Regions from separate parts of the Serratia rhizosphaerae genome, predicted to be linked through region 3. Evidence: predicted binding sites of a transcription regulator. Region 3 holds the regulator's gene; each other region holds the start of a gene.
The links. Region 3 encodes PurR, which represses purine synthesis genes. Its sites were predicted from a motif close to CANGCAAACGTTTGCNTG; they were not measured.

Region 1: the regulator PurR is predicted to act here: its motif matches at 4,510-4,527, upstream of purT (formate-dependent phosphoribosylglycinamide formyltransferase).
Region 2: the regulator PurR is predicted to act here: its motif matches at 5,444-5,461, upstream of purE (5-(carboxyamino)imidazole ribonucleotide mutase).

What each region holds. Positions count from the first base shown of each region.
Region 1 is NZ_CP041764.1:4,308,099-4,318,288, forward strand. Features, by position in the region: gene FO014_RS19955 (CoA pyrophosphatase) at 1-240, opposite strand, end outside; partial or broken gene pabB (aminodeoxychorismate synthase component 1) at 237-1,609, opposite strand; gene FO014_RS19965 (glycosyltransferase) at 1,913-2,917, shown strand; gene FO014_RS19970 (YoaH family protein) at 2,992-3,234, shown strand; gene purT (formate-dependent phosphoribosylglycinamide formyltransferase) at 3,278-4,456, opposite strand; gene cspE (transcription antiterminator/RNA stability regulator CspE) at 4,701-4,910, shown strand; gene dbpA (ATP-dependent RNA helicase DbpA) at 5,084-6,466, shown strand; gene FO014_RS19990 (YebG family protein) at 6,553-6,873, shown strand; gene yqfB (N(4)-acetylcytidine aminohydrolase) at 6,912-7,220, shown strand; gene yebF (protein YebF) at 7,284-7,649, shown strand; gene FO014_RS20005 (tellurite resistance TerB family protein) at 7,831-8,484, shown strand; gene FO014_RS20010 (S9 family peptidase) at 8,593-10,190, shown strand, end outside.
Region 2 is NZ_CP041764.1:934,299-944,488, reverse strand. Features, by position in the region: gene tesA (multifunctional acyl-CoA thioesterase I/protease I/lysophospholipase L1) at 1-622, opposite strand, end outside; gene ybbA (putative ABC transporter ATP-binding protein YbbA) at 593-1,279, shown strand; gene ybbP (putative ABC transporter permease subunit YbbP) at 1,276-3,708, shown strand; gene purK (5-(carboxyamino)imidazole ribonucleotide synthase) at 3,763-4,830, opposite strand; gene purE (5-(carboxyamino)imidazole ribonucleotide mutase) at 4,827-5,351, opposite strand; gene FO014_RS04455 (UDP-2,3-diacylglucosamine diphosphatase) at 5,529-6,251, opposite strand; gene ppiB (peptidylprolyl isomerase B) at 6,262-6,756, opposite strand; gene cysS (cysteine--tRNA ligase) at 7,043-8,428, shown strand; gene malI (Mal regulon transcriptional regulator MalI) at 8,481-9,497, opposite strand; gene FO014_RS04435 (PTS transporter subunit EIIC) at 9,588-10,190, opposite strand, start outside.
Region 3 is NZ_CP041764.1:4,941,338-4,951,527, forward strand. Features, by position in the region: gene rnt (ribonuclease T) at 1-113, shown strand, start outside; gene FO014_RS23035 (Grx4 family monothiol glutaredoxin) at 178-522, opposite strand; gene FO014_RS23040 (C40 family peptidase) at 932-1,756, shown strand; gene sodB (superoxide dismutase [Fe]) at 2,039-2,617, shown strand; gene cydH (cytochrome bd-I oxidase subunit CydH) at 2,685-2,774, opposite strand; gene purR (HTH-type transcriptional repressor PurR) at 3,161-4,186, shown strand; gene punR (DNA-binding transcriptional activator PunR) at 4,206-5,138, opposite strand; gene punC (purine nucleoside transporter PunC) at 5,260-6,465, shown strand; gene cfa (cyclopropane fatty acyl phospholipid synthase) at 6,808-7,959, shown strand; gene FO014_RS23075 (I78 family peptidase inhibitor) at 8,026-8,322, opposite strand; gene FO014_RS23080 (riboflavin synthase subunit alpha) at 8,364-9,014, opposite strand; gene FO014_RS23085 (MATE family efflux transporter) at 9,285-10,190, shown strand, end outside.

The DNA.
Region 1 (10,190 bases), 630 kb from region 3:
GGCAATCAGCGAAGCGTCTTGCGGATCGGCCTTACCGCCGGGAAAGGCCACCTGCCCGGCGTGTTTGCGCAGCGTATCGGCGCGGCGGGTCAGCAGCAGCGTCGGTTCCTCCCGGCAGACGATCGGCACCAGCACTGCGGCGGCGCGTATGCCGTGTGATGTTTGCACCGACTGCGGCTGCTGCAGCTGAAAACGGCTGACAAAATCGGCCAGCGAAGCGGGATAGGTCGGTGGGTTCACGAAGGATTAAACTCCCCCAGTTGCGGTAAGATTCGGCCTACTTTATCAAAAGTTTCCTGATATTCCGCCTGTTCCTGACTGTCGGCCACGATGCCGCCGCCGGCGGCGCAGTGAATACGGCCGTTTTCGGTCATCAGCGTGCGGATGGCGATATTGGTGTCCATGGTGCCGCAGGCGCTGATATAGCCGATGCTGCCGCAATAGGCGTTGCGCCGCTGCGGCTCCAGCTCCTCGATAATCTCCATCGCCCGCACCTTGGGCGCACCGGTAATGGAACCGCCGGGAAAACAGGCGCGCAGCAGTTCGCTGGCCGGCGTGGCAGCCGGCAGCCGGGCGGTAATGGTGCTGACCAGATGATGCACCGCGGGGAAAGGTTCGACGACGAACAGTTCGGGAACGCGCACGCTGCCGGGCTGCGCGACGCGGCCGATATCATTGCGCAGCAGATCGACGATCATCAAATTTTCGGCGCGATCTTTCGGCGATGCGGCCAGCCGCTGTGCCTGGGCCGCGTCCTGTTGCGGGTCGGCCAGTCGCGGCAGCGTGCCTTTAATCGGCCGAGTTTGAACCTGCTGGCGCTTCAGCCATAAAAAACGCTCCGGCGAAATGCTGATCACCGCATTGTGCGGCAGACGTAAAAAGGCGGAAAACGGCGCGCGGTTGCTGTCGTTCAGCCGCAGAAAGGCCTGCCATTCGTCGCCCTGATAAGGCGCGGAGAAGCGCTGGGCCAGATTGATTTGATAGCAGTCGCCGCTGCGCAGGTAATGTTGAATACGTTGGAATTTCTCGCCGTATTGCGCCCGCGTCATGTTTGCCTGCCAGGGGCCGCTGAGCTGGAACGCCGCCGTCGGCGCGGGCTGTTGATGACTCAGCCATTGCCAGCGCTGTTCGATATCGCCGTAGCTCAGCAGGGTAAGCCGCTGCCGGTGATGATCGGCAATCAGCGCCCAGTCATAAATGCCGACGGCCATATCCGGCAGGGTCAGTTCCGCCTGGGCCCGCGTCGGCAGCGTTTCCACCCGCCGCCCCAGATCGTAACCAAACAGCCCCAGCGCCCCCCCTGAAACGGCAGTTCATCGTCGGCCGACGGCGTGAAAGGCAGTGCGGACAGCTGCTGTTGCAGCAGAGTAAAAGGGTCGTCCGTCGAACTCAGGCTGTCGCCGTCACGGCGGATTTCCGTTACCGCACCACGGGTGGTCAGCGTGACTCTGGGGTCGGCCACCAAAATATCAAATCGGTTATGCGAGTGCTCGGCAAAGCCGGAATGCAGCAGCATGGCCCAGGGCTGCGCGGACAACGGAGAAAACAGTTGCAGCAGCGTATCGCGGGTATAGGGCAAGGATTTAAGGTGCGGAGCGGTGGCTGTCATGAATTGTAATAAACCTGGCTAACGGAACGTCGGGGGGGTGGGGCGTTAGTTTGCCACATCAGCGCGCTTTGCGCATGTTTGCTGCTCAGGAAAGCGGGTAGTCTGCTAAGCATTTTTTGCTCCTTAAACGAAATGTAAATATGCAAAAATTTATAAATATTTACACGGCAATTACATTGTCCTGCGTGACGACAGCGTCTCTGGGGCATTGCTGCGCTATGACGAGCTAACTGGCGACGCCCGTGACATGTAATAGCAAACAGGTCTGTTTTCCGCCTGATAATAAGCATATAGAGCAAAATTATGTCGTTAATGCTGAGCGTTATCGTCCCGATGCATAATGTGGGCGAATTACTGGAGCCATTTCTTGCGTCTTTATTGGCGCAACAGGAACAACGTCTGGAAGTTATCATTGTTAATGACGGTGCCACCGATGGTTCTGCGGAAATAGCGCACAGCTATGCCGCACGTTATGCACATATTCAGGTGATCGATCAGGTTAATGCCGGCGTTTCCGTCGCGCGCAATCGCGGCCTGGCGGCGGCGCGTGGTAAGTATGTCGCGTTCCCTGATGCCGATGATTTATTGTCGCCGGCGATGTACGCCACATTAATTGAGCAGGCGGAAAAACATCAGCTGGATGTGATGCAGTGCAACGGTGAACGTTATTTCGAGCACAATGGTGAGTTGCTACCGATTATTCCGCCGCAGCGTTTGGCGTCCACCGACGTTATTAGCGGGCCGCGATGGTTTGAGCGCGCATTAAATTCGCGAAAATTTATCCACGTGGTGTGGCTGGCGATTTATCGGCTTGATTTTATTAAGCAACACCGGCTCTATTTTGAACCGGGCTTACACCACCAGGATATTCCGTGGACCACGGAGGTGATGTTTAACGCCAAACGGGTGAAATATCTCAGCACGCCGCTGTATCGCCAGCGCGTACACGGCCAGTCGATCAGTAACCGTCGGCGCACCGGCGCGGCGAATGTCGACTACCAGCGTCATTATATGAAGATCATTGAGATGCTGGTGGCGCTAAATCAACGCTACGCCGATCGTATCGCCATCCGTCCGGCGTTTCACTGGCAGATTACCCGCGAGGCGCTGGGAATTTGCCACAGCGTTCGCCGTGAGCCAGAGTTGGCGGCGCAGCAGCAAATTGTGCGTGAGTTCTATCAGCGAGGCATGGACGTTATTATGACGGCCAATGCACGCGGAATGAAACAGGGCTGGCATGTGCTGCTGTGGCGCCATCGCCTGAAACAGTGGCGGCGCGAGGATGCCGGCTATTCCCAGGCGGCGTGACCCCAGGCTTGCGACGGCGGCGGCGCGCGGTATAATCCCCCTCCAAATTTGCCGGAGATAAAGACATGCTTGGAATGCCGTCGCTGAACCACCAGGAACAGCAGGAAGCCGCAGAGCGTATCCATCAACTGATGGAGCAGGGCATGAGCAGCGGCGAAGCCATCGCCCGCGTTGCGCAGGAGATTCGCGAAAAGCATCAGGGAGAGCGGGTTGCCGTGCTGTTTGATGAGGAGGACGCCGACGACGGTGCGTCCGAGTCCGAGGTGCAGGACCGCGAGGATGTCGAGCCGCAAGGCGAAGACGACGACGATTACTGATGTGCTATCCGGGCGCCGCGACCTGCAGCGCCCGCTATCTGGGTTAACCTTGCACCACAACCGCCGCCGCTGCCTGTTTGGCCCGTTCCACCGCCTGTTCGGTGGTGTCACCGCAGGCCAGCGCGACGCCTAAACGCCGCCGGCCGGTAATCTCCGGCTTGCCGAACAGACGCAGCTGATTGGTGCCGTCCAGCGCCAGTTCCAGACCGCTAAAACGCAGATCGCCACTATCGAGCGTCGGTAAAATCACGGCGGATGCCGCCGGGCCAAACTGGCGGATGGCGCCGATCGGCAGGCCGAGAAAAGCGCGCACGTGCAGCGCAAATTCCGAGACATCCTGTGAAATCAGCGTGACCATGCCGGTGTCGTGCGGACGTGGCGATACCTCGCTGAAAATGACGTCGTCACCGCAGACAAACAGCTCGACGCCGAACAGGCCGTAACCGCCAAGCGCAGTGACAACCTGGGTGGCAATCTGCTGCGCTCGCGTCAGCGCCAGGGCGGACATCTGCTGCGGCTGCCAGGATTCGCGATAGTCGCCGTCTTCCTGACGGTGGCCGATGGGCGCGCAAAAATGCACGCCGTCAACGGCGCTGATGGTCAGCAGGGTAATTTCAAAATCGAATTTAACCAGCCCTTCCACAATGACCCGTCCGCCGCCGGCGCGGCCGCCACGCTGGGCATAATCCCAGGCGGCGCTCAGTTGGGAGGGGGCGCGCAGCAGGCTCTGGCCCTTACCGGAAGAGCTCATTACCGGTTTGATGATGCAGGGGTAACCGATGTGCGCGATCGCCTGCCGGCAACTCTCCTCATCGTCGGCAAAGCGGTAGGTGGAGGTAGGCAGCCCGAGCGTCTCTGCCGCCAGACGGCGGATGCCTTCGCGGTTCATGGTAAGGCGGGTGGCTTCGGCGCAGGGGACGACCCGGTGGCCCTGTTGCTCCAGCTGCACCAGCATCGCGGTAGCGATGGCTTCAACCTCCGGCACGATATAGTCGGGGCGTTCCTGTTCAATAACGGCTTTCAGCGCTTCGCCATCCAACATATTGATCACGTGGCTGCGGTGTGCCACGTGCATCGCCGGCGCGTCGGAGTAACGGTCAACGGCTATCGTCTCCAGCCCCAGACGCTGGCATTCGATAGCCACTTCTTTCCCCAACTCGCCGGATCCGAGCAGCATGACACGGGTGGCGGCGGGGCGCAGAGCGGTTCCAATCGTTAGCATAATTTCGTACCTGATGTGAAAGTGAAGCCAAATACAAATCAGCGCGCAGTATATACGAAAACGATTGCGTTGCCAGCCGGCGCGCCCGCCGGCCGACAGCCCGTATAGGCGGCAGAAACGAAAAAATTTGCCCTGTAGGCATGATTATGCGTTAATAATCAGCGGTGAAAGAAGACCTACATAACGCAGGGGCTTCGCGCCGTAAGTGCCGTAAAGGCAGGTTTATCAAGTAAAGGAAAGTCAAATGGCTAAGATCACTGGTCACGTAAAATGGTTTAACGAAAGCAAAGGCTTCGGCTTTATCACTCCAGCCGACGGTTCTAAGGACGTTTTCGTTCATTTTTCCGCAATCGTTAGCGATGGCTTCAAGACTCTGGCAGAAGGCCAGCAGGTTGAGTTCTCCATCCAGGACAGCCAACGTGGCCCGGCTGCAGCCGATGTTGTTGCTATCTAATTAGCGACCCGCTGCTGAAAAACCCGCTTCAGGCGGGTTTTTTTATGCGTATTCGCCGGGAACGGCCGCCAGGTATTATGACGCCGCCGGGCCTTCTCTGTTATCATCTGCCCCCAGAATAAGCTGCCGACCGGCAGCGTCGCCTTTTCATCCGCCTATAAGAGTTTATCGCCGTGAGCACAGTTTCCTTTTCTTCCCTGCCGCTGCCAGCCGCACAGTTGGCCAACCTCAACGAACTGGGGTATGCCGCCATGACGCCGGTGCAGGCCGCGGCACTGCCCGCTATTTTGCAAGGGCAGGACGTACGCGCCAGAGCAAAAACCGGCAGCGGTAAAACGGCGGCGTTCGGCATCGGCCTGTTGGATAAAATCAATGTCGGGCAGGTGGCGACGCAGGCGCTGGTGCTGTGCCCGACGCGTGAACTGGCCGATCAGGTCAGCAAAGAGCTGCGCCGTCTGGCGCGCTTTACCCAGAATATTAAAATCCTGACGCTGTGCGGCGGCCAGCCGATGGGGCCGCAGCTGGATTCGCTGGTGCATGCGCCGCATATCGTGGTGGGTACGCCGGGGCGGGTGCAGGAACACCTGCGGAAAAAAACGCTGCAGCTGGACGCGCTGAAGGTGCTGGTGCTGGATGAGGCCGATCGTATGCTGGATATGGGGTTCGCCGACGATATCGACGACGTGATCGCCTACACGCCGCCACAGCGCCAGACGCTGTTGTTTTCCGCCACTTATCCTGACGGCATCGAGCGCATCAGCGCCCGCGTGCAGCGGACGCCGCTCAGCGTGGAAGTGGCCGACGATGACGCGCCGCTCACCATCGAACAGCGCTTCTATGAAACGACGCGCGACCAGCGTCCGGCGCTGCTGCTGGCCGCTATCCGTCACTATCAACCGGCTTCCTGCGTGGTGTTCTGCAACACCAAGCGCGACTGTCAGAGCGTGTGCGATGCGCTGGAAGCACGTGATATCAGCGCCCTGGCGCTGCACGGCGACCTGGAACAGCGCGACCGCGATCAGGTTCTGGTGCGTTTTGCCAACCGCAGCTGCCGCGTATTGGTGGCGACCGATGTCGCCGCGCGCGGGCTGGATATCAAAGATCTTGAGCTGGTGGTGAACTACGAAATGGCCTTCGATCCGGAAGTGCACGTGCACCGCGTCGGCCGTACCGGTCGCGCCGGCATGAGCGGCCTGGCGATCACTCTATGCACGCCGCAGGAAATGGCGCGGGCGCATGCGTTGGAAGAGTATCTGCAGGCGGATCTGTCGTGGGCGCCGGTGAGTGAACTGAGCGGGGCGAGCAACGCGCCGTTGGAAGCAGAGATGGCCACGCTGTGCATCGACGGCGGCCGCAAGGCGAAAATCCGTCCCGGTGATATTCTGGGAGCGCTGACCGGCGAAGCGGGGCTGACCGCGGCGGAAGTGGGGAAAATTGATATGTTCCCGATGCATGCCTACGTGGCCATCCGTAAAAACAGCGCTCGTAAAGCGCTGCAGCGCCTGCGCGAAGGCAAAATCAAAGGGAAAAACTGCAAGGCGCGCCTGCTGAAATAATTAACCGCGGAGGCCCGCTTGTGCCTCCGCGCGGCATTACTTATACTGTATGTGTATACAGTATTTAAATCTTTTGGGGAATACGCATGGCGGTTGAAGTTAAATACGTAGTAGTCAGAAACGGTGAGGAAAAAATGACATTCGCCAGCAAAAAGGAAGCCGACGCTTACGACAAAATGCTCGATCTGGCTGATAATCTCGGTGAGTGGCTGCAGCAGGCGCCGCTGACGCTGGATGAGGAACAGCGCGATACGTTGAGTTTCTTCCTGGCGGAGCACAAAGAGATGCTGACGCACATTCTGCGCGGCGGGGCGCCGCAGCAGGCGGACGCCAAGGCGGTAAAGCCGAAGAGTGACAAGAAGGCGGCAACAAAAGCGGGAAGCGCGTCGGAAAAACAGGCTGCTTAATCACTATGTTGCAGCATTGTGATAAAAAAGGATCTAAAATGGGCGGTGACATCACTTTCTTCGGCCGTTTCGAGCAGGATATTTTAGCTGGACGTAAAACTATCACTCTGCGTGATGCTAGCGAATCGCATTTCCAACCTGGCGACGTATTACGCGTCAGTCGCCATGAAGACGGGGTGTTCTTCTGTTTTATCGAGGTGCTGTCGGTGACGCCGGTTCGTCTGAACGCGCTGAACGAGCAGCATGCCAGGCAGGAAAACATGTCGCTCGATGCGCTGAGGCAGGTTATCAAGGAGATCTATCCGGGGGTGGATGAACTGTTTGCGATCGTATTTCGCAAACGTTGAACGCCTGCCAGGCCTGATGCCAGTCAGCGCCCTCCGGGTAGTGTAACGACAACTGGAGGGTATATGAGAGCAACAGGATTGGGGCTGGCCGTCGCGCTGGTGGTGAGTTTGGGATTTGTCGGCAGCGCTCAGGCGCAGCAGCATGAGCAGCGTACGGCGAAGGTTGGCCTGTGCAGCGGGCTGCAGGCGGCGGACGTCGCCGCACAGGTCAAGCGAGACTTCCTGCAAAACCGTATTACGCGCTGGGCATCGGATAAAAAACTGCTCGGCACCGCCACGCCGGTTGCCTGGGTCAGCCCGGACGCGGTCAGCGGTGAAGATGACCTCTGGCAGGTGCCGCTGACGGTGCGCGGCAGTAAGGCGGATAAAACCTATCGCGTCACGCTTAACTGCAAAACCGGCGATATCGCTTACAGCGAACCGCAGTAACCCCTGCGCCAGGGCGCGACGAAGGCGCCCTGATTGGCGAATTTTTCCAGTCAACTTGTCTAATGCCTCACACAAATTTTCCCCGCCATACGTTAATTGACAAAAAATCCCCTAATCTGGAGTTTTAGCGGCGTTCCGGCACAGGTGCCCGTTCGCTTTACTATCCATGCGAGGGGATGCAATGAAAAACAGTTGGATGCAGCAGATTCAATCGCTGTTGGGGCAAAAAAGCGGCTCAAACAGCAGTACCGAGGGCATCGGCAAATTGTTGGCGCCCGGTGCGCTGGGCGGGCTGGTCGGCGTATTGTTGGCGAATAAATCCTCGCGCAAGCTGGTCGGTAAATTCGGTAAAAACGCGCTGATTATCGGCGGCAGCGCCGCGGCAGGCGCGGTGCTGTGGAACAAATACAAATCACGGGTGAAAGATACCCATCAGGATGAGCCGCAGTTCGGCATGCAGTCGACGCCGGTCGATCTACGCGCCAAGCGGCTGGTGCAGGCGCTGGTGTTTGCGGCGAAAAGCGACGGCCATATTGACGACAACGAGCGTCGCGCCATTGACGACAGCCTGACGCAACTGCAGATTGGCGACGAAGCGCAGGCCTGGGTGCAGCAGGCGATAGAGCAGCCGCTCAATCCCGATGCGCTGGCGCTCGGCGTAAAGAACGAAGAGGAAGCGTTGGAAGTGTATTACCTCAGCTGTATGGTAATCGATGTCGATCACTTTATGGAGCGCGGCTATCTTGACGCGCTGGCGCGCTCGCTGAAAATTCCCGACGATGTGAAACAGGGCATTGAGGGCGATGTGAATCAGAAAAAACGCGAGCTGGCGTAGCGTCGTCTCGGCGTTGCGGCGGATAAAAGCTGCGGTGCCTACTTGTTAAGGCGGGGGCAATCATGACACCCTTACGTCCATCAATAGACGTAAGTGGATGATTTGGTAATGATGACCCCTCCGAAGGCGGAAAAACGCCCGTATCCGATGACGCTGCACGGCGATACCCGCGTTGATGACTACTACTGGCTGCGCGACGACGAGCGCAGCGATCCGCAGGTGCTGGCGTATCTGCAGGCGGAAAATGCCTACACTGACGCCATGCTGCAACCGCAGCAACCGCTGCGTGAAGCGCTGTATCAGGAGATGGTGGCGCGTATTCCGCAGCAGGAACATTCGGCGCCTTATGTGCGCAATGGCTACCGTTATCAGACGCGCTACGAACCCGGCAACGAATATGCGCTCTATGTGCGCCAGCCGGCGGCGAAAAGCGATGCCTGGCAGGCGCTGCTGGACGGCAACCAGCGGGCGCAGGGGCGCGAGTTTTACACCCTGGGCGGCCTGGACATCAGCCCGGACAACCGCATGATGGCGGTGGCGGAAGATTTCCTGTCGCGCCGCCAATATGATATCCGCTTTAAACATCTGCCGGATGACGCCTGGGCGGAAGAGGTGCTGGAAAATACCTCCGGCAACTTTGAATGGAGCAATGACTCCGCCAGCGTGTATTACGTGCGCAAACATCCGCAGACGCTGCTGCCGTATCAGGTCTATCACCACGTTGTAGGGACAGACCCGGCTGACGATCGGCTGGTGTATGAAGAAACCGACGACACCTTCTACGTCGGCCTGGAAAAAACCACCTCAGAACGCTATATCCTGATCCACCTCAGCAGCACCACCACCTCGGAAATCCTGCTGCTGGACGCCGAACGGCCCGATGCGACACCGCAGATGTTCGTGCCGCGCCGCAAAGATCATGAATATGCCATCGATCACTATCGGCAGACGTTCTATATCCGTTCGAACAGAGACGGCAAAAACTTCGGCCTGTACCAGAGCGACGTTGCGGACGAAGCGCGGTGGCAAACGCTGATTGCCGCGCGTGATGACGTGATGCTGGAAGGCTTTGAGCTGTTCCGTGACTGGCTGGTGGTGGAAGAGCGCAGCGCCGGCCTGACGCAACTGCGGCAAATCCACTGGCGCAGCGGTGAAGAACGGCGTATCGCCTTCGACGATCCGACCTATGTCACCTGGCTGGACTACAACCCGGAGCCGGAAACCGCGCTGCTGCGCTATGGCTATTCTTCCATGACCACCCCGGCCAGCCTGTATGAGCTGAACCTCGACAGCGGTGAGCGCAAACTGCTCAAACAGCAAGAGGTGAATAACTTTACACCGGAAAATTACCGCAGCGAGCGGGTGTGGGTGAAGGCGCGCGACGGCGTAGAGGTGCCGGTTTCGCTGGTGTACCGGGCGGACCGTTTTAACCAGGGTGGCAATCCGCTGTTGGTGTACGGTTATGGCTCATACGGCAGCAGTATGGATCCGGCCTTCAGCGGCAGCCGCCTGAGCCTGCTGGACCGCGGTTTTGTATTTGCGCTGGCGCATATTCGCGGCGGCGGCGAGCTGGGGCAGCTGTGGTATGAAGACGGCAAGTTGTTCAACAAGCAAAACACCTTTAACGACTTTATCGATGTAACCAAAGCGCTGGTTGAGCAGGGCTACGGCGCCGCGGGGCAGGTATACGCCATGGGCGGCAGCGC
Region 2 (10,190 bases), 1.1 Mb from region 3:
TCACTAAGGGGGTCAGGCGTTCCGCCATCCAGTTGGCGATAAACGGCTGGGCATCCAGATTCGGGTGCAGGCTGTCATCCTGCATCCACTCCGGCTTAATTGCCACCTGCTCCATAAAGAACGGCAGCAGGGGGATACTGAACTGTTTGGCAAGCCGCGGGTAGACCGCGCTGAATGATTCAGTATAGCGGCGGCCGTAGTTCGGTGGTATCCGAATCTGCATTAGCAGCGGACGGGCGCCGGCCTGCTGCGTCAGGGTGATTATTTGCCCAAGGTCGCGTTGCAGATCCGGCGGAGGAAAACCGCGCAGCCCGTCGTTGGCGCCGAGCTCAATCAGTACCCAGCGCGGCTGATGCTGTTTCAGCAGCGCCGGCAGGCGCGCCAGTCCCTGAGCGGCGGTATCACCGCTGATGCTGGCGTTGATCACTTCGGGTCTGCCGGGCTGTTTCCGCCACTGTTCGGCCAGCCGCGTCGGCCAGGCCTGCGCCACCGGCAGGCGGTAGCCGGCGCTTAAACTGTCGCCAAGAATCAATAACGTATCGGCAGCCGCCGCACGTAAACAGAATAAACCCAACAGCAGAAGGATGGGAAAATGCCTGCGGAAAACGTTCTTGAAGTTCATCATCTTAGTAAGCACGTTGGTCAGGGTGAGCATCAGCTCACCATCCTTACCGGAGTCGAGCTGGTTGTCAAACCTGCGCAGACTCTTGCCCTGATCGGCGAGTCCGGTTCCGGCAAGTCGACGCTGCTCGGGATCCTGGCCGGGCTGGATGACGGCAGCGACGGCGAGGTGCATCTGCTGGGCGAGTCGCTGAGCGCGCTGGATGAAGAAGGGCGCGCTGCGCTGCGCGCCAGCAACGTCGGTTTTGTTTTTCAGTCCTTTATGCTGGTGCCGACGCTGAACGCGCTGGAAAATGTGCAGTTGCCGGCGCTGCTGCGCGGCGAGAGCGATCGCCGCAGCCGCGAACAGGCGGTGCAGCTGCTGGAGCAGCTTGGCCTGGGGCAGCGGCTGGATCACCTGCCGGCGCAGTTGTCCGGCGGCGAGCAGCAGCGGGTGGCGCTGGCGCGTGCCTTCAGCGGCCGGCCGCGCGTGCTGTTTGCCGATGAGCCGACCGGCAACCTCGACCGGCAGACCGGCGAGCGCATCGCCGATCTGCTGTTTTCCCTCAATCGCGATTACGCCACCACCCTGATTCTGGTGACCCACGATGAAACGCTGGCGGCGCGCTGCCAGCGCCGGCTGCGCTTGCGTGACGGCAAGCTGTGGGAGGAAGCATGATTTGGCGCTGGTTTTGGCGGGAATGGCGTTCGCCGTCGCTGCTGATTGTCTGGCTGGCGCTGACGCTGGCGGTGGCCTGCGTGCTGGCGCTCGGCAGCATCAGCGACCGGATGGAAAAAGGCCTGAGCCAGCAGAGCCGCGATTTTATCGCCGGTGACCGGGTGCTGCGCAGCGCGCATCCGGTGCCGGAAGGCTGGCTGCTTGACGCCAGCCGGCAAAACCTGCAGATAAGCCGCCAGCTCTCTTTTACCACCATGACCTACGCCGGCGATCGGCCGCAGTTGGCCAACGTTAAGGCGACCGATCTGGCTTATCCGCTGTACGGCAAGCTGGAAACGCGCCCGGCGAACGTCAAGCCACAGCCGGGCACGGTGCTGGTGGCGCCGCGGCTGCTGGCGCTGCTGGGCGTCAAAGTGGGCGATGAACTGGACGTCGGCGACGCCACGCTGCGCATCGCCGGGGAAATACTGCAGGAGCCGGACTCCGGGTTTAATCCTTTCCAGACCGCGCCGCGTATTCTGATCAATATGGCGGACGTCGAGAAAACCGGCGCGGTGCAACCCGGCAGCCGCCTGACCTATCGCTATATGTTTGCCGGTGCCGAGGCGGATCTGGACCGTTACGCGGCGACGCTGACGCCGCAGCTGAAGGCCGATCAGCGCTGGTTTGATACGGAGAACGCCGGCGGCGCGCTGGGCAAATCGCTGCAGCGTTCGCAGCAGTTTCTGCTGCTGTCGGCATTGCTGACGCTGTTGCTGGCAGTTGCTGCGGTAGCGGTGGCGATGAGCCACTATTGCCGCAGCCGTCATGATTTGATGGCGGTGCTGAAAACGCTGGGCGCCGGCCGCAAGGCGCTGCGGCGGCTGATTGTCGGCCAATGGCTGGCGGTGTTGCTGCTGGCGGCGCTGTGCGGCAGCCTGCTGGGGCTGGCGTTTGAGGCATTGCTGATCCGGCTGTTGGCGCCGGTGCTGCCCAAGGCGCTGCCGGCCGCTGGCGGCTGGCCGTGGCTGTGGGCGCTGGGTGCGCTGGTGATGATCTCCCTGCTGGTGGGGCTGCGCCCTTACCGGCAACTGCTGGCGACCCAGCCGCTGCGCGTGCTGCGGCGCGATGTGGTGGCCAACGTCTGGCCGCTGCGTTACTTCCTGCCGGCGGCGCTGTTGATCGTGGTGGCGTTGCTGAGCCTGTTGATGGGGGGCAGTACGCTGCTGTGGTCAGTATTGGCCGGCACGGTGGTGCTGGCGTTGCTGCTCGGCGCGATCGGTTGGGGCTGCATCGCGCTGCTGCGCCGCATCAGGCTGCGCAACCTGGCGTTGCGGCTGGCGGTCAACCGGCTGCTGCACCAGCCGTGGGTTACCGTCAGCCAACTGGCGGCCTTTTCCATGTCGTTTATGCTGTTGGCGCTGTTGCTGGTGCTGCGCGGCGATCTGCTGGAGCGCTGGCAGCAACAGCTGCCGCCGGAGGCGCCGAACTACTTTCTGATGAATATGACGGCGCAGCAGGTGCCGCAGGTACGCAGTTTCCTGCAGCAGCATCAGATCGCGCCGGAAACTTTCTATCCGATTGTGCGCGTACGCCTGACGGAGATTAATCAGCAGGCGGCGACCGAGCTGGTGCGTGAGGACGATCCCGGCGGCGAGGCGGTCAACCGTGAGTTGAATCTGACCTGGCTGGCGCAGCGGCCGCAGCACAATCCGCTGACCGCAGGCCAGTGGCCGCCGCAGCGCGGCGAAGTATCGATGGATGCCGGCATTGCGGAGCGGCTGAAGGTAAAACTGGGCGACACGCTGACCTTCAGCGGCGATACCCAGTCATTCCAGGCGAAAGTCACCAGCCTGCGGCAGGTGGATTGGGAGAGCCTGCGGCCTAATTTCTACTTTATCTTCCCGCCGGGGGCGCTGGACGGCCAGCCGCAGACCTGGCTGACCAGTTTCCGCTACGGCGGTGACGGCAGCATGCTGACCCAGCTGAACCGGCAGTTCCCGACGCTCAGCCTGTTGGATATCGGCGCCATTTTGCATCAGGTCGGCGGTGTGCTGCAGCAGGTCAGCCGGGCGCTGGAGGTGATGGTGATTCTGGTGGTGCTGTGCGGCGGCTTATTGCTGTTGGCTCAGGTGCAGGTGGGCATGCGCCAACGTCGTCAGGAACTGGTGGTGTACCGCACGCTGGGAGCGAGCAAGCGCCTGTTGCGGCGTACGCTGTGGTGCGAGTTTGCGCTGTTGGGGCTGGCCGCGGGGTTTGCGGCAGCGCTGGGGGCCGAAGCCGCGCTGTGGCAGCTGCAGAGCCGGGTGTTTGACTTCCCGTGGCAGCCGACGCCGCTGCTGTGGTGGGCGCTGCCGCTGCTCAGCGCGCTGCTGTTGTCGCTGTGCGGCGGTTGGCTGGGCGTGCGGTTACTGCGCGGGCAGGCGCTGTTCCGCCGCTATGACGGTTAGCACCAATAACAAAGGGTTCGGCAGTGCCGAACCCTTTTTTTGCCGCAGCGCGGATTACGCCAGTTTCTGCTGTGCCCAGTTCAGGCCGCTTTGGTACTCGGCGGGCAGCAGCGGTTCCAGCTGCTGCAACGCCTGCCGCAACGCGCCGGCGTCGGGATTGTTGAGGTTCAGGTGCCCGACTTTGCGGCCGGCGCGCACCTCTTTGTCATACCAGTGCAGATGCACCAGCGGCAGTCCCAGCCAGGCGCTGTCCACGTCGGTGCCGATCAGGTTCACCATCACCGACGGAGTATTGACCACCGGCGTCGGCAGCGGCAGGCCGAGAATGGCGCGCAGATGCAGCTCGAACTGGCTGATGGAGGCGCCGTTTTGCGTCCAGTGGCCGCTGTTGTGCACCCGTGGCGCCAGCTCGTTGATCAGCAGCCGATCGCCGACGATAAAGCACTCCATCGCCATCACGCCGACATAGTTCAGGGCGTTGAGGATCGCTGACAGCATCTGCTCCGCCTGTTGCTGCAGCGCCGGATTCGGCGTCGGCAGCGCCACGCTGGTGCGCAGAATGCCCTCTTCGTGCAGATTATGGGTCAGCGGATAAAACACGCACTGGCCATCGTGCCCGCGTGCGCCTACCAATGACACCTCGCCGGAGAAATTGATGCCCTGCTCGACGATGCATTCGCCATAGGCGTCGGCCGGCAGTTCGGCTTCCTGGCCGGGGCGCAGGCGCCACTGGCCGCGGCCATCGTAGCCGCCGACGCGGCGTTTGACGATCGCCAGTTCACCCAGTTTGGCGAACACCTGCGGCCATTCGGCCGCGTCAGCCAGCAGTTGCCACGGTGCGGTCGCCAGGTTCAGCTGGTCAAGCAGTTGCTTTTGCGTCAGACGGTCGGCCAGACGCGGGAAGATATCACGGTTGACGAAGCTGCCGTGGGTCGCCAGTTCGCGCGTCAGTGCGGTTTCCGGCCAACGTTCGATCTCGGCGGTAATCACGCTGTTTTGATACGGCACCGCTTCCGGTTCGGCATCCAGACCGACCGGATAGACGGCGATCCCCAGCGGTTCGCCGGCCTGGCGCAGCATGCGGCCCAACTGGCCATTGCCCAGTACGCAAACCGGCTTCATGCTTCCTCCCGCGGATCCGGATTGCCCAGCACCTCGTCGGTCTGCGCCTGACGCCAGTCGGCCAGCCGCTGCGCCAGGGAGCCATCGTGGCGCGCCAGGATCTGCGCCGCCAGCAGCGCGGCATTGGCCGCGCCTGCCTTGCCAATCGCCAGCGTACCCACCGGAATGCCGCGCGGCATCTGGACGATGGAATACAGGCTGTCTACGCCGCTTAGCGCCGCGCTCTGCACCGGCACACCCAGCACCGGCACCAGCGTTTTCGCCGCCAGCATGCCCGGCAGGTGCGCCGCGCCGCCGGCGCCGGCGATGATCACATCGAAACCGTTAGCGTCGGCCTGTTCGGCGAAGCTGAACAGTTTATCCGGCGTGCGGTGAGCGGAGACGACTTCAACATGGAAAGGGACATCAAGCGTGGTCAGGACGTCGGCCGCAAATTGCATGGTGGCCCAGTCACTTTTCGATCCCATTACAATTGCGATTTTAGCGCCAGCGGTGGTGGCTGAAGCGGCGTTGGCTCCCATGGGTGTAAGGCTCCTGTCATTGTACAAGCGTTGGCCAATTGCCTGAGGCGGCAAGCCATTTGAGGGCGTAGAGCATACCACGGGCGCACGGCAAGGAAAACGGTTGCGTGGCCGGTTTTCACCGTGAAAAGCGCGAATTTTTCCACTCGCGCCTGAAGTCAGGAAGTTAGCGCTGTATCAGAATGGGAAGGCGATCAGCTCGACGTCGTCACGGCTGACTTTGATCATTGAGCCTTCCTGGTGCCAGGCGCCCAATACCGCGCGATGCGCCGCTGCGCCGTGCAGCGAAAGTTCGTGGATGGCGGGACGATGCGTATGGCCGTGGATCATCCAGCGCACGTTGTGGCGCGCCATCGTCTGCTCAACCGCCTGCGGATTCACGTCCATAATATCCAGCGTTTTGTGCTGATTGCTCTGCTGGCTGCGGGCGCGCATACCGGCGGCGATTTTCAGACGCCAGCGCAGCGGCAGCGCCAGAAACAGTTTCTGAATCAGCGGATTATGCACGCGGCGGCGGAAGTGCTGGTAGTCACGATCGTCGGTGCACAGCGTGTCGCCGTGCAGGATCAGAATGCGGCGGCCGTACAGTTCCAGCACCTGCTCTTCCGGCAGCAGGGTCATGCCGCTGGCGCGGGCGAAGCGTTTGCCCAGCAGGAAGTCGCGGTTGCCGTGGATGAAATAGCAGGGGACGCCGGCCTGCTGCAGCGCCTTCAGCGCGGCGGCGATCTCGGCGTGCAGCGGTTCAGGATCGTCGTCGCCGATCCAGGCTTCAAACAGGTCGCCAAGGATATATAACGCGTCCGCGTGAACGGCGTCGCGCTGCAAAAAATGCAGAAAACCGGCAGTAATTGCCGGTTCCTGTGCGCATAAATGCAGATCTGCGATAAACAGCGTGTGCATGCCGTCGCAATTACTCGCTGACGGTAACGCTGGTGACGACCACGTCTTCGACCGGTACGTCCTGGTGCATGCCGCTGCGGCCGGTTTTCACGCCTTTGATCTTGTCGACCACGTCCATGCCTTCGACAACTTCAGCAAATACGCAGTAGCCCCAGCCCTGCGCGTTTTCGCCGCGGAAGTTCAGGAAGTCGTTATCAACCACGTTGATGAAGAACTGTGCGGTGGCGGAGTGCGGATCGTTGGTGCGCGCCATTGCCAGCGTGCCGCGGGTGTTCTGCAGGCCGTTGTTGGCTTCGTTTTTGATTGGCGCCTGGGTGCTTTTCTGGTTCATGCCAGGTTCAAAACCACCGCCTTGAATCATAAAGCCATTGATAACACGGTGGAAAATGGTGTTGTCGTAGAAACCTGCGCGGCAGTAGTTCAGGAAGTTTTCAACGGTGACCGGTGCTTTGTCGGCAAAGGTCTTGATGACGATGTCGCCGTGATTGGTGTGGAAAGTAACCATAGTTTTAATCCTAACAAGGTGAAGTGAGATGCTACAGCGGACTGTAAACAATCAGACCGACCTTATAACATATCTCTATTAGCGAGTCAGCAGCGGGCTTGGCTTGCGCTGTCTGCCCGTTGATTTTTGTTATAAGATAACAGCGGAAGGCGGCGCGCGGCGCCGGGTTTTCTGCCGAGGATGTCAGCATTCCTTGGCCTTAACCTTGCATTACTGCGGTCTTCGGGGTTCAATACGCGGATCCCTGTTATTAATATTGTTACAACGCACACCACGGAATGTCCCGATGCTAAAGATTTTTAATACCCTGAGTCGTCAAAAAGAGGAATTCAAACCAATTCATGCCGGAAAGGTCGGTATGTATGTGTGCGGGGTAACCATTTACGATCTGTGTCATATCGGCCACGGCCGCACCTTTGTCGCCTTTGACGTGGTGGCGCGCTACCTGCGCTACCTCGGTTACGATCTGAACTACGTACGCAACGTGACCGACGTGGACGACAAAATCATCCGCCGGGCGGCGGAAAACGGCGAAACCTGCGATCAGCTGACCGGCCGCATGCTGGCGGAGATGCACGCCGATTTTGACGCGCTGCTGATTGAACGTCCGGATCAGGAGCCGCGCGCCACGCAGCATATCGCCGAGATTATCGAGATTACCCAGCGCCTGCTGGATCGCGATCACGCCTACGTGGCCAGCAACGGCGACGTGATGTTCTCTATCGACAGCGATGCGGATTACGGTCTGCTGTCGCGTCAGGATCTGGAACAGTTGCAGGCCGGCGCGCGGGTAGAGGTTGACGACGTTAAACGCAACCCGATGGACTTCGTGCTGTGGAAAATGTCCAAGCCGGGCGAACCGAGCTGGGAATCACCGTGGGGCGTAGGCCGTCCGGGCTGGCACATCGAGTGCTCGGCGATGAACTGCAAACAGCTTGGCACCCATTTCGATATTCACGGCGGCGGCTCGGATCTGATGTTCCCGCACCATGAAAACGAAATCGCCCAGTCCAGCTGCGCTCACGACGGCCCGTACGTCAACTACTGGATGCACTCCGGCATGGTGATGATCGACCGCGAGAAAATGTCCAAGTCGCTGAACAACTTCTTCACCATTCGCGACGTGTTGGGCTATTACGATGCGGAAACCGTGCGTTACTTCCTGATGTCCGGCCACTACCGTAGCCAGCTGAACTACAGCGAAGAGAACCTGAAACAGGCGCGCGCTTCGCTGGAGCGTCTGTATACCGCGCTGCGCGGCACCGACCCGGCGGCACAGCCTGCCGGCGGCGAAGCCTTTGAGGCACGTTTCCGCGAGGCGATGGACGATGACTTCAATACGCCGGAAGCCTATTCGGCGCTGTTCGATCTGGCGCGCGAAGTCAACCGCCTGAAAAGCGAAGATATGGCGGCGGCCAACGCCATGGCGGCCGAGCTGCGCAAACTGGCGAAAGTGCTGGGCCTGCTGCAGCAGGAGCCGGAAGCGTTCCTGCAGAGCGGCGCGCAGGCCGATGACGGTGAAGTGGCAGAGATTGAAGCGCTGATTAAGCAGCGTAACGACGCGCGTAAATCGAAAGATTGGGCGCTGGCGGACTCAGCCCGCGATCGGCTGAACGAAATGGGTATCGTGCTGGAAGACGGCCCGCAGGGCACCACCTGGCGCCGTAAGTAAGCGCTATAAAGCGGTTCTCAGGCCGGGCGAGTGTTTCACTCCCCGGCTTTTTTTATGCCGACTCCCGGCTGACCAACTGGCCGGACAGCGTGATGCGCTGGGTCTGTAACGCCGGCTCCTTCAGCTGGCGCAGCATCAGCGCGGCGGCCTGGCGGCCGGTCTCTTCACTGGCGGAAGAGACGTAGGTAAACGACGGCGAGGTCAGGTTGACGTGCAGCATGTCCTCAAAGCCAATCAGCGCCACCTGCTGCGTCAGAAACACATCCTTGCCGATGGTGCGTCCCACCTGATGAATACCGTTGATACAGCCAAGCATGGCGTCCGGCGAGTGGCAGAGCAGGGCGGTGATGGTATTGTTTTGTTCAAGCAAACGACGGGTGGCCTGGCTGGCGGCCTGGGTATCATCGCTGCAGGCGGGGACGGATTCTTCTTTGCAGGCGATGCCGTGCTGGGCAAGCATGCCATGAAATCCCAGCAGCCGCTGCTGGCGAATCAGTGAATCCTGCCGCCCGCCAATATAGCCGATGCTGCGGTGTCCGCGTTCGATCAGATAGCGGGTGGCCAGCCCCGCGGCCTGGCGGTTATCACGCATCACCAGGTTACACTCTTCCTCCAGCAGCGATTGTGAAACCGCCACCAGCGGCAGCGGACACTGGCGGATAAGCGCGGGCAGCTGCGGGCGGGCGGCGTCGGACGCCAGATAAATCACCCCGGCCACTCCCTGCTGCTTGAAAGAGAGCAGACAGCGCTCCAGGTGCTCCTGTTCATCCTGCGGCTGGCCGAGAAACACCATATAGCCCTGGGCTTCCAGTTCCTGCACGATGCTGGCCATCACCTTGATGGAGAAGCTGTCGCTGAAATCCCGCAGGATCAGGCCAATCAGGTTTGAGGTGCTGGCGCGCAAATTGGCTGCCGCCACGTTGTGCACGTAGCCCAACTGGCGGATAGCGGCCTGCACCCTGGCGATGGTGGCGTCGGAGATTTTGCCCTTCTGGCGCAGAACCAGCGACACCGTCGAGACGGAAACTCCCGCCTGTTTTGCCACGTCGATAATGCTGACTTTCTTCAAACCTGCTCCCGGAAAAATCCGCCGTAATCAGCGAGATAAAACAACGTCTCCGAACGATGACGGAGACGCTCACAGCCTACCATCTTCCGCTTATTTGCCAATCATCGTCGACATGGTTTGGGCAATAAATTGCGCCCGCGCGCCAAAAATCACCTGAATACCGCTATCGCCGACGAACACCACGCCGCGCGCCCCGAGGCCGTTCAGGCCGTCTTTATCCACCGCTTTGCTGTCCGCCACCTCAAGACGCAGGCGGGTGATGCAGGAACCGACGGAGTCAATATTCTGTGCGCCGCCCAGCAGGCCGATGATTTCCGTTGCCAGCTCGCTGTCGGTCTTGTCATCCGCATTGGCGGTTACGTTGGTGCGGCCCGGCGTTTTGACGTCGAAGCGGCGGATGACAAAGCGGAAGGTGAAGTAGTAGATCAGCGCCATCGGAATACCGACGATAACGGCGCTGAGGAAGTGGGTCTGATATCCGTTGAACGAAGGCAGAATGCCGAATGACAGGTAGTCGATAAAGCCGGCCGAGAACGACTTGGCGATATGCGCATGCAGCAGATACATGGTCATATACGCCAGGCCGGCCATGATGGCGTTAAAGACGTACAAAATTGGCGCCACGAAGATAAAGGTGAACTCCACCGGCTCGGTGATGCCGGTCAAAAAGCAGGTCAGCGCGGCGGAAAACAG
Region 3 (10,190 bases):
CCGCGCTGTACGATACCGAGCAGACCGCCCTGCTGTTCTGTGAACTGGTTAACCGCTGGAAACGACTCGGCGGCTGGCCGCTGGCGATCGACGCCGCCGGCGACGACGAGTAATACAAAAAATGGGCGCAGCGGTATACACCGACTGCGCCCATTATCCTTTCGCTGAAAACCGTCGTTACGACTGCTGGTCTTCCTGCTTGTACTTTTCCGCCGTCTCTTTGATCAGCGACTGCAGTTCGCCGCGCTGATACATTTCGATGATGATATCGCAACCGCCGACCAGTTCACCGTCAACCCACAGCTGTGGGAACGTCGGCCAGTTGGCGTATTTCGGCAGCTCGGCACGAATGTCCGGGTTCTGCAGAATATCCACGTAGGCAAAACGCTCGCCACAGGCGGACAGCGCCTGTACGGCCTGCGCGGAGAAGCCGCAGTTCGGCAGCTTCGGTGAGCCTTTCATGTACAGCAGAATCGGGTTTTCTGCGATTTGTTGCTGAATTCTTTCAATCGTCGTCATCATTGCTTCCTCAAGCCATCGGATGGCTACAACATGCGTTACACCGGGCTATTGTAGCGGCTGCGGCCGTTGCAAAAAAACGCCATCTTTTGCAAGGGCATTCCGCCCGCCGAACCAGCGGCGCCGGCAACGCCCCTACGCGCTAAACATGCTCTCAGAATAACATTTTTAATCTGACCATTTCACTAATATATTTTGCAGCAGCGCCTGCTGCAAAATATTAACCTGCGCGGTCAATACGGCGTTTTTTTCTCCGCCCGGCGATTAAATTTCAGCCAGGTGAAATCTTATTAACGTTTTCTCACAATATGGATTACGCTTTATTAAGTTCCGCGCTGTTTTATATCGCGGATTTGGGGAATACTGTGTTTAATTCAATCTCTGACTCGGGACCAAGGTTGGTAACGTCGACATGCGTCTAATAGTTACGCTTTTTGTGCTGCTGTTTACCCAGCTGTTCTTCAATCTGGCGCACGCTGCGCCACAGTCGCGCGTTGCCGCTGAGCCGCGTAAAAGCCACGTCAGCGATGCGCGCCCGGACGAGCGTCGAAAAAAGAAAACGCTGAAGAGCAGTAAAAAAGCCCGCACCGCCACGGCGCCAAAAACCACCAAGGTAAAAGCGCATAAAAGCACGACGATTAAAACCGCCAAAAAAACGACCCGCATTAAATCTACGCGTAAAGTGACGCACCTGGCGAAGAATAAAGTCACCCCGCCGAAGAAAGGTTATAAAAAAGGCTATGGCCGTCACCGCACCCACGGCCTGGCGACCAGCAAACTGCTGAGCGACGATAAACCGCTCAAGCTCAGCGCGGCGCATAAAAAGCGCTATCAGCGGGCGAAGCAAACCGCAATGACCAAGCTGATGAATCAAATGGGCAAGCCCTATCGCTGGGGTGGCGCCTCGCCGCGTACCGGCTTTGACTGCAGCGGTTTAATTTATTACGCCTATAAAGACGTGATGAAAATTAAAATGCCGCGCACGGCGAATGAGATGTATCACCTGCGTGACGCCGCGCCGATTAAGAAAAGCGAATTGCAAAAAGGCGACCTGGTATTCTTCCGCATTAATAACCGCGGCGTGGCCGACCACGTTGGCGTTTACCTCGGCGACGGCAAGTTTATTCAGTCGCCGCGTACCGGCAAAGATATCCGCATCAGTCAGCTGGACAATAACTACTGGCAAAACCATTACATCGGCGCCCGCCGCGTGATGACGCCGAAAACCGTTCGCTAATCCCCGCATGGCTGAGCCCGCCTCAGCCATGCCCCCCCGTTCCCGCCATTGCCGACGCTTTAAGCAGTTGAACGCTTCGCACGTTTTAAACCTTCCCTTCCCTTTGAAAGTGGTTAGAATTAATAACCTTAAAAAAAACATAACAACTCGATGCCCGAATATGCCCTAAATATGCTGTATGACGGGTATAAATAGCGCGGCTTCGTCTGGGGAACCACCCGAACGATCGCATCCCACAGGCGGCCATGGGCATTTTAGCGCTGTATCAATAAGGAGAAAGCAATGTCGTTTGAATTACCTGCATTACCGTACGCAAAAGACGCTCTCGAACCGCACATTTCCGCTGAAACGCTGGAATACCACTACGGCAAGCACCACAATACCTACGTGGTGAACCTGAACAACCTGGTGAAAGGCAGCGAGTTCGAAGGTAAAACCCTGGAAGAGATCGTGAAAACCTCGACCGGCGGCGTATTCAACAACGCGGCGCAGGTGTGGAACCACACCTTCTACTGGCACTGCCTGTCGCCTCAGGGCGGCGGCGAGCCAACCGGCGCGGTGGCGGATGCCATCAATCAGGCTTTCGGCTCTTTCGCCGCGTTTAAAGAAGCGTTCACCAAATCCGCTGTCGGCAACTTCGGCGCAGGCTGGACCTGGCTGGTGAAAAAAGCAGACGGTTCACTGGCGATCGTCAACACCTCCAACGCGGCTACCCCGCTGACCGGTGAAGACAAACCGCTGCTGACCGTGGACGTGTGGGAACACGCTTACTACATTGATTACCGCAATGCGCGTCCTAACTACCTGGAAAACTTCTGGGCGTTGGTAAACTGGGCGTTCGTGGCGGAAAATCTGGCATAAGCGCCGGTTAACCCGCAAACAGAAAAGGCGCAGTAATTACTGCGCCTTTTTATATTTCGCAGAACAATCAGTTCAGCGCAGCGGTAAAGCTAAAGGCGATAATCATCACCAACGCACATACGGTGGTGAACAATGACAATTTCAACTCGGTTTCCATCAGAAACTCCCTTATCTGTTTCGCGACGCCAGCATAAAGCCCCCAGCGTTAATGGGTCAAATGATTTTCCCACAGTTCACGGCCATTCCCCATTGATTTTGCGCAACGCCCGATCGTGTTGCGGCAAAAAAGAGGCCAATATAAAAATATTGCCCGCATTCCTGGCGGATAATACCGATTTCCTCTTCCACTTTTGCGCAATATACGCCAAAATTCGCAGTTCACTGCTGCGTACCGGCCAATAAGCCCCTCCAAACCAAGCAAGCGGCTTACGACTTCCAAACTAAAAACTACGTTTTCGAGATTTTGGAGAAGGATCTGCGCAGGCAAACGATTAACAACATGCTTACATACTGCAAACATGTGAGTTCAGGAGTCATCTTTACATGGCAACGATTAAAGATGTGGCCAAACGCGCGGGCGTTTCCACCACCACCGTTTCGCACGTCATCAATAAGACCCGTTTCGTCGCCGAAGAGACTAAAGCGGCGGTCTGGGCCGCCATTAAAGAGCTGCACTATTCACCCAGCGCGGTTGCGCGCAGCCTGAAGGTCAACCACACCAAATCCATCGGCCTGCTGGCGACCTCCAGCGAAGCCCCCTATTTTGCCGAAGTGATTGAGGCCGTGGAAAACAGCTGCTACAGCAAAGGCTACACCCTGATTCTGTGCAACTCGCACAACAATCTGGACAAGCAGCGCGCCTATCTGGCAATGCTGGCGCAAAAGCGCGTCGATGGCCTGCTGGTAATGTGTTCCGAATACCCCGATCAGCTGCTCGGCATGCTGGAAGACCACCGTAATATTCCGATGGTGGTGATGGACTGGGGCGTGGCGCGCAGCGACTTTACCGACACCATTATCGATAACGCCTTCGAAGGCGGCTATCTGGCGGGCCGCTATCTGATCGAGCGCGGCCACCGTGAGATCGGCGCCATTCCAGGCCAGCTGTCGCGCAACACCGGCGGCGGCCGCCATCAGGGTTTCCTGAAGGCCCTGCAGGAGGCCAATGTCGAGTTGCGCAACGAGTGGATCGTCCAGGGCGACTTCGAGCCGGAGTCCGGCTATAAGGCAATGCACCAGATCCTGTCGCAAAAGCACCGCCCGACGGCGGTGTTCTGCGGCGGCGATATTATGGCGATGGGCGCCATTTGCGCCGCGGACGAGCTGGGCCTGCGCGTACCGCAGGATATTTCGGTGATCGGCTATGATAACGTGCGCAACGCGCGCTACTTCACCCCGGCCCTGACCACGGTGCACCAGCCGAAAGAGCGCCTGGGCGAAATGGCCTTCACCATGCTGCTGGACCGCATTATCAGCAAGCGCGAGGAGTCGCAGGTGATCGAAGTCCATCCTAAACTGATCGAACGGCGCTCCGTGGCCGACGGTCCCTTTATCGATTACCGCCGCTAATTGCGACCGGCCGGTGCGCCTACTCCTCTGCCGGCCCCGCTTCCTCTTCTTCGCTCAGCCACTCATGATTCAGCGTCTCGCTGTCCCCCAGATAATCCAGCAGCCAGGCGATGGCCGGCGACTGATTAGGTTGCTGCCAGGTCAAACAGCAGGCGCTGGGCGGAAACGGTTCGTGCAGCTGCAGCACCGCCAGCTCGCCGCGCGCCACCAGCGGCAACACCCTGTGCGCCGGCGCCATGCCGACGCATAAACCGCCACGCAGGCAATCCACCGCCGACACCCAGTCCGGCACCACCAGGCGGCGCTGGTTGTCCAGCGACCAGGTCACTCGCTTGGGCAGATTGCGCGACGTATCCTCCAGCAACAGCGCCGGATAGGGACGCAGCTGTTCATCACTGAGCGCGCCGTTCAGCCCGGCCAGCGGATGATCGGCGCTGACCACGCACAGCCAGTTCATAAAGCCCATATCGCGAAAGGCGAACCCGCCGCCGGCGGGCACTGCGCGCGTGGCGCCGATGGCCATTTCGGCGCGGCCATCCACCAGCGCATCCCATACGCCGTTGAACACTTCCGGCTGCAGCAGCAGTTCAACGTCCGGGAAATGACGATAGAAATCCAGTACCAGCTGTCGGCAGCGCTGCGGCTTAACAATCAGATCGACGGCGATCTTCACCTGCCCGCGCCAGCCGTTGGCGACCTGCTGGCACTGACGGCGCGTGTCGAGCATTTTTTTGATGACAGCGCGTGACTCCTGGACAAACAGCGCCCCCGCCGGCGTCAGCATGACGTCGCGATGGCGCCGCTCAAACAGCGGCACCGCCAGCCACTGCTCCAACTGGCGCACGGTATAGCTGACCGCGGAAGGAACGCGGTGCAGCTCCTGCGCCGCCGCGCTGAAACTGCCGGTACGCGCCACGGCGTCGACCACATCCAGTGAATATTCAGACCACATACGTTTGCCTGCAAAAATTTTCAAACCAGTATGCAAATATTACCGTTTCACAACCAGAGATCCAGCCGGATACACTGCGCGGCGTGAAAACCTGCATCACAAATAACGACTGAGAACCACTATGCGAAACTTTGGATTTATGTTTTATCTGGCCGGCCTGAGTATGCTCGGCTTTCTGGCCACGGATATGTACCTGCCGGCCTTCGGCATGATGCAGAAAGATCTGCAGATTTCTCCCGGCGCCATTAGCGCCAGCCTGAGCATCTTCCTGGCTGGCTTTGCCTTTGCGCAACTGCTGTGGGGGCCCTTGTCCGACAAACTGGGACGCAAACCGGTGCTGCTGATTGGCCTGGCGCTGTTTGGGCTGGGTTGCCTCGGCATGATGTGGGCGGACAACGCGCTGCAACTGTGGACGCTGCGCTTTATACAGGCGGTCGGCGTCTGCGCCGCCGCCGTGACCTGGCAGGCCATCGTGATCGACCGCTACCCGGGCAGCCGCGCCAACCAGGTGTTTGCCACCATTATGCCGTTGGTCGCTCTCTCACCGGCGCTGGCGCCGCTGGTCGGCGCCTGGCTGCTGAACCACCTGAACTGGCGCGCGATCTTCGCCGTGCTGCTGGCCATTACGCTGCTGCTGCTGTTGCCGACGCTGCTGCTGCGCGACAAGCCGCGTCCGCGAACCGATGAAGGCGCGGTGCCAGGCATCGGTTTCCTGCAGTTGCTGAAGTCGCCGCTGTACAGCGGCAACGTGCTGGTGTACGCCGCCTGCTCAGCCGGTTTCTTCGCCTGGCTGACCGGCTCGCCGTTTATTCTGGGCAATATGGGCTACAGCCCGAACGATATCGGCCTGAGCTATGTGCCGCAGACGCTGGCGTTTCTGCTCGGGGGGTTCGGCTGCCGCGCCGCATTAAGCCGCACGAACGGCAATACGCTGCTGCCGTGGCTACTCCTCATATACGCCGTCAGCATGGTGGCGCTGTATCTGGTCGCCACGCTGACCACGCCGACGCTGACCACACTGCTGATCCCATTCTGCCTGATGGCGCTGGTTAACGGCGCCACCTACCCGATCGTGGTGGCGAATGCGCTGACGCCGTTCCCGGAAAGCACCGGTAAAGCGGCGGCGCTGCAGAACACCCTGCAGCTGGGCCTGTGTTTTGTCGCCAGTATGCTGGTCTCCACCTATATCACCCAGCCGCTGCTGGCGACGGTGACGGTGATGGTCGCCACGGTGGCGCTGGCCGCCGCCGGCTATCTGCTGCAGCGCGGCAACGGTGTACGACGGCAAGACGCCGAACGACGCCAGCATGCTAACTCTGCGTCATAATTACCAGTAATAATATTCACTTAAATGACATGTCTGCCGAGCACGATTTACGGTTGAGTAAGCGTCTCGGCAGGCCTATACTCAAAAAAGCGCTAAAAATAACATAGCAACATCTCGTATTAACCCGTGGCGTTTCGTGGTCGCCAATGGCGTCACTTTTTTATTTTATTGATGAGTTTACCCTGCCAGTCGGTACGGGCTTCTCTTTGAATTTTCCTCTGTTCATGTCGGATATCGGACGCCGCGGGTGCAATCTTCCGCAGGTATACGTATGTGCCTACCAAAATTGGCTAAGCTTTTTCTGGTAGCCATAAGTCAGAAGAAAGGTGATGGAGAAACTAAATGAGTTCATCGTGTTTAGAAGATCTGAGCATCCAGGACAACCAATGGTATCGTATCGCCCATGAAATGCTCAGCATGGCCGATATAGAAATAAACGGCACCCGACCTTTCGATATTCAGGTAAAGAACCCCGAATTTTTTAAACGCGTGCTGCAGGAAGGCTCTCTTGGGCTAGGTGAAAGTTATATGGACGGCTGGTGGGAGTGCGAGCGGCTGGACTGTTTTTTTCATCGCGTGCTGGCCTCCGGCCTGGAAAGGAAACTCCCCCACCATTTTAAAGATACGCTGCGCATTGCCGCCGCGCGTTTAACCAATCTGCAGTCGAAGAAGCGCGCATGGATCGTGGGGAAGGAGCATTACGATCTCGGTAATGACTTATTTACCCTGATGCTGGATCCTTATATGCAATATTCCTGCGGCTACTGGAAAAGCGCCGAGACGCTGGAACAGGCGCAGGAAAATAAATTGCGCATGATCTGCGACAAGCTACAATTACAGCCGGGTATGCGCCTGCTGGATATTGGCTGCGGCTGGGGCGGGCTGTCAGCATTTGCGGCAAAAAATTACGGTGTCTCGGTGGTGGGCGTGACCATCTCCGCCGAACAGCAGAAGCTGGCGCAGGCGCGCTGCGCCGGGCTGGACGTCGATATTCAACTGCAGGATTACCGCGATCTGCATCAGCAATTTGACCGCATCGTCTCGGTCGGCATGTTTGAACACGTCGGGCCGAAAAACTACCGCACCTATTTCGACGTGGTGGAGCGCAATTTAAAACCCGACGGTTTATTCCTGCTGCACACCATCGGTTCAAACAGAACCGATATGAATGTCGATCCGTGGATCAATAAATATATCTTCCCGAACGGCTGCCTGCCCTCGGTAGCGCATATTGCCCAGACCAGCGAAGGCCATTTCGTGATGGAAGACTGGCATAATTTCGGCGCCGACTACGATCGCACCCTGATGGCCTGGTATGAACGTTTTCAACAGGCGTGGCCGCAGCTGGCCGAACGCTATTCCGAGCGTTTCGAACGGATGTTCAGTTACTACCTCAACGCCTGTGCCGGCGCCTTCCGCTCGCGCGATATTCAGCTGTGGCAGGTGCTGTTCAGCCCGAAAGGGGTTGAAGGCGGCATACGCGTGCCGCGTTGAGTTTCATGCGTTCGCAATAAAAAAACCCCGGCATCCAGTCCCGGGGTTTTTATTATCTGACCACGATCAGCCGCAGTAAACGCGCGTGATTTTATCGTCCCGATCGCCGAGGAAGTTCAGGCGGGTCAGGTTGAAATCCATGGTGACCGCTGCATTATAAGGAATGGTGCGCACCTGACGGGCGTCAATCTGCACGCCGTCCAGCGAAGAGAGCGGCTTGCCCACGTAGTTTTGATACTGCGACGCGCCGCAGGTGTCATCCGCATCGACCGACGACGCAGTCGCGCCGTTTTCTGACGTACTGCTACAGGCAGCCAGCGTCATCAGCGCCGCCAACATCAACGTTTTCCGATAAAACTTCACGTTTAGCTCCTCTTTTTTGCGTTCAAACAGATCGTGCCCGTTCAGGGTTTCGGCGTCGGATCCGCAATCTGCGCCGTCGCCGCTTCACGGCTGGCCAATACGCGCTCGACGGTATCCACTACCGCCTGCGTTTGCGGATCGATTTCAATATTGACCTTGTCGCCCAGACGTTTTTTACCCAGCGTCGTGCGCTCCAGCGTTTCCGGGATCAGATGCACGCAGAAACGGTTGTTCACCACTTCGCCGATGGTCAGGCTGATGCCGTCAATGCCGACAAACCCCTTGTGCAGCACATACTTCATCAGGTCGGCATTCGGCATACGCAGCCAGACCTGACGGTTGTTTTCCGAGGTGAAGATCTTGGCAATTTCCGCGGTGCAGATAATATGGCCGGACATCAGATGGCCGCCAATTTCATCGTTAAATTTCGCCGCTCTTTCCACATTGACTTTATCGCCGACCGTCAGACTGCCCAGATTGGTCAACCGCAGAGTCTCTTTAATCAGGTCGAAACTGACGCGGTTGCCCTCTACCGCCGTGACGGTCAGGCAGCAGCCGTTATGCGCCACCGACGCGCCCAGCTCCAGACCGGGCAGTAGCTCATCGGGCATGTCAATCACGTGGGTACGGAAATTAGGTTTTTCTTCTATTGCAACCAGCGGCGCAATGCCTTGTACGATACCGGTAAACATGAATGCCTCTTTCAGAAAATAGATATACAGCGCTGGTAGGCAGTGTGCCCCAGATGGCGGAGAAAACCAAACCCGCAGCGGTAAAAAATCGCTGGCTGCGCACGAAATAGACCTGCCGCACCGCCGTTAACGGCGACTGTGCACTAAACTGCGCCAGTGGCTTAAATAAGTCCGAGCGGTTACACTACGCCGGTAATCATTCCGCGATTAAATTGCTGTCCATTCGTGACAGTCGTTCTTTCATTGCTTAATACTCAAGAAGGTGTATGCGTGCAGAAGTACTTTATTGAAGCGCGTAGTTTATTAGCCCTCGCTATTCCGGTCATTATCGCGCAAATCGCCCAGACGGCGATGGGCGTGGTGGATACCATTATGGCGGGTGCGTACAGCGCCACGGATATGGCTGCGGTTGCAGTCGGCACATCTATCTGGCTACCGGCTATTCTGTTCGGCCACGGCCTGCTATTGGCGTTAACGCCGGTTATCGCCCAGCTTAACGGCTCCGGCCGTCGCGACCGCATCGCGCATCAAATCAGTCAGGGCTTCTGGCTGGCGAGCGGCGTCTCCGTGCTGATTATCGCCGTGCTGTATAACAGCAAATATATGATCGACATGATGCACAATGTCGATCCGCAACTGGCGGAAAAGGCCGTCGGCTACCTGCATGCCATTATGTGGGGCGCGCCGGGCTATTTATTCTTCCAGGTTATGCGAAACCAGTGTGAAGGGTTATCTAAAACCAAGCCGGGGATGGTGATTGGCTTTATCGGCCTGCTGGTAAATATTCCCATTAACTATATTTTCATTTACGGCAAATTCGGTATGCCGGAACTGGGCGGCGTCGGCTGCGGCGTTGCTACCGGCAGCGTCTATTGGGTGATGTTCCTGCTGATGCGCTGGTACGTGCGCCGCGCGCCGTCGCAGCGCGATATCAAACCGGAGCGCGCCTGGTCGCCGGTCGACTGGGCCACGCTGCGACGCCTGGCCGGCCTCGGCCTGCCGGTCGCCCTGGCGCTGTTCTTCGAAGTGACGCTGTTCGCCGTGGTGGCGCTGCTGGTGTCGCCGCTCGGTATCGTCGCCGTCGCCGGGCACCAGATCGCCCTGAACTTCAGCTCGCTGATGTTCGTGCTGCCGCTGTCGCTCGGCGTCGGCTCCACCATCCGCGTCGGCCACCGG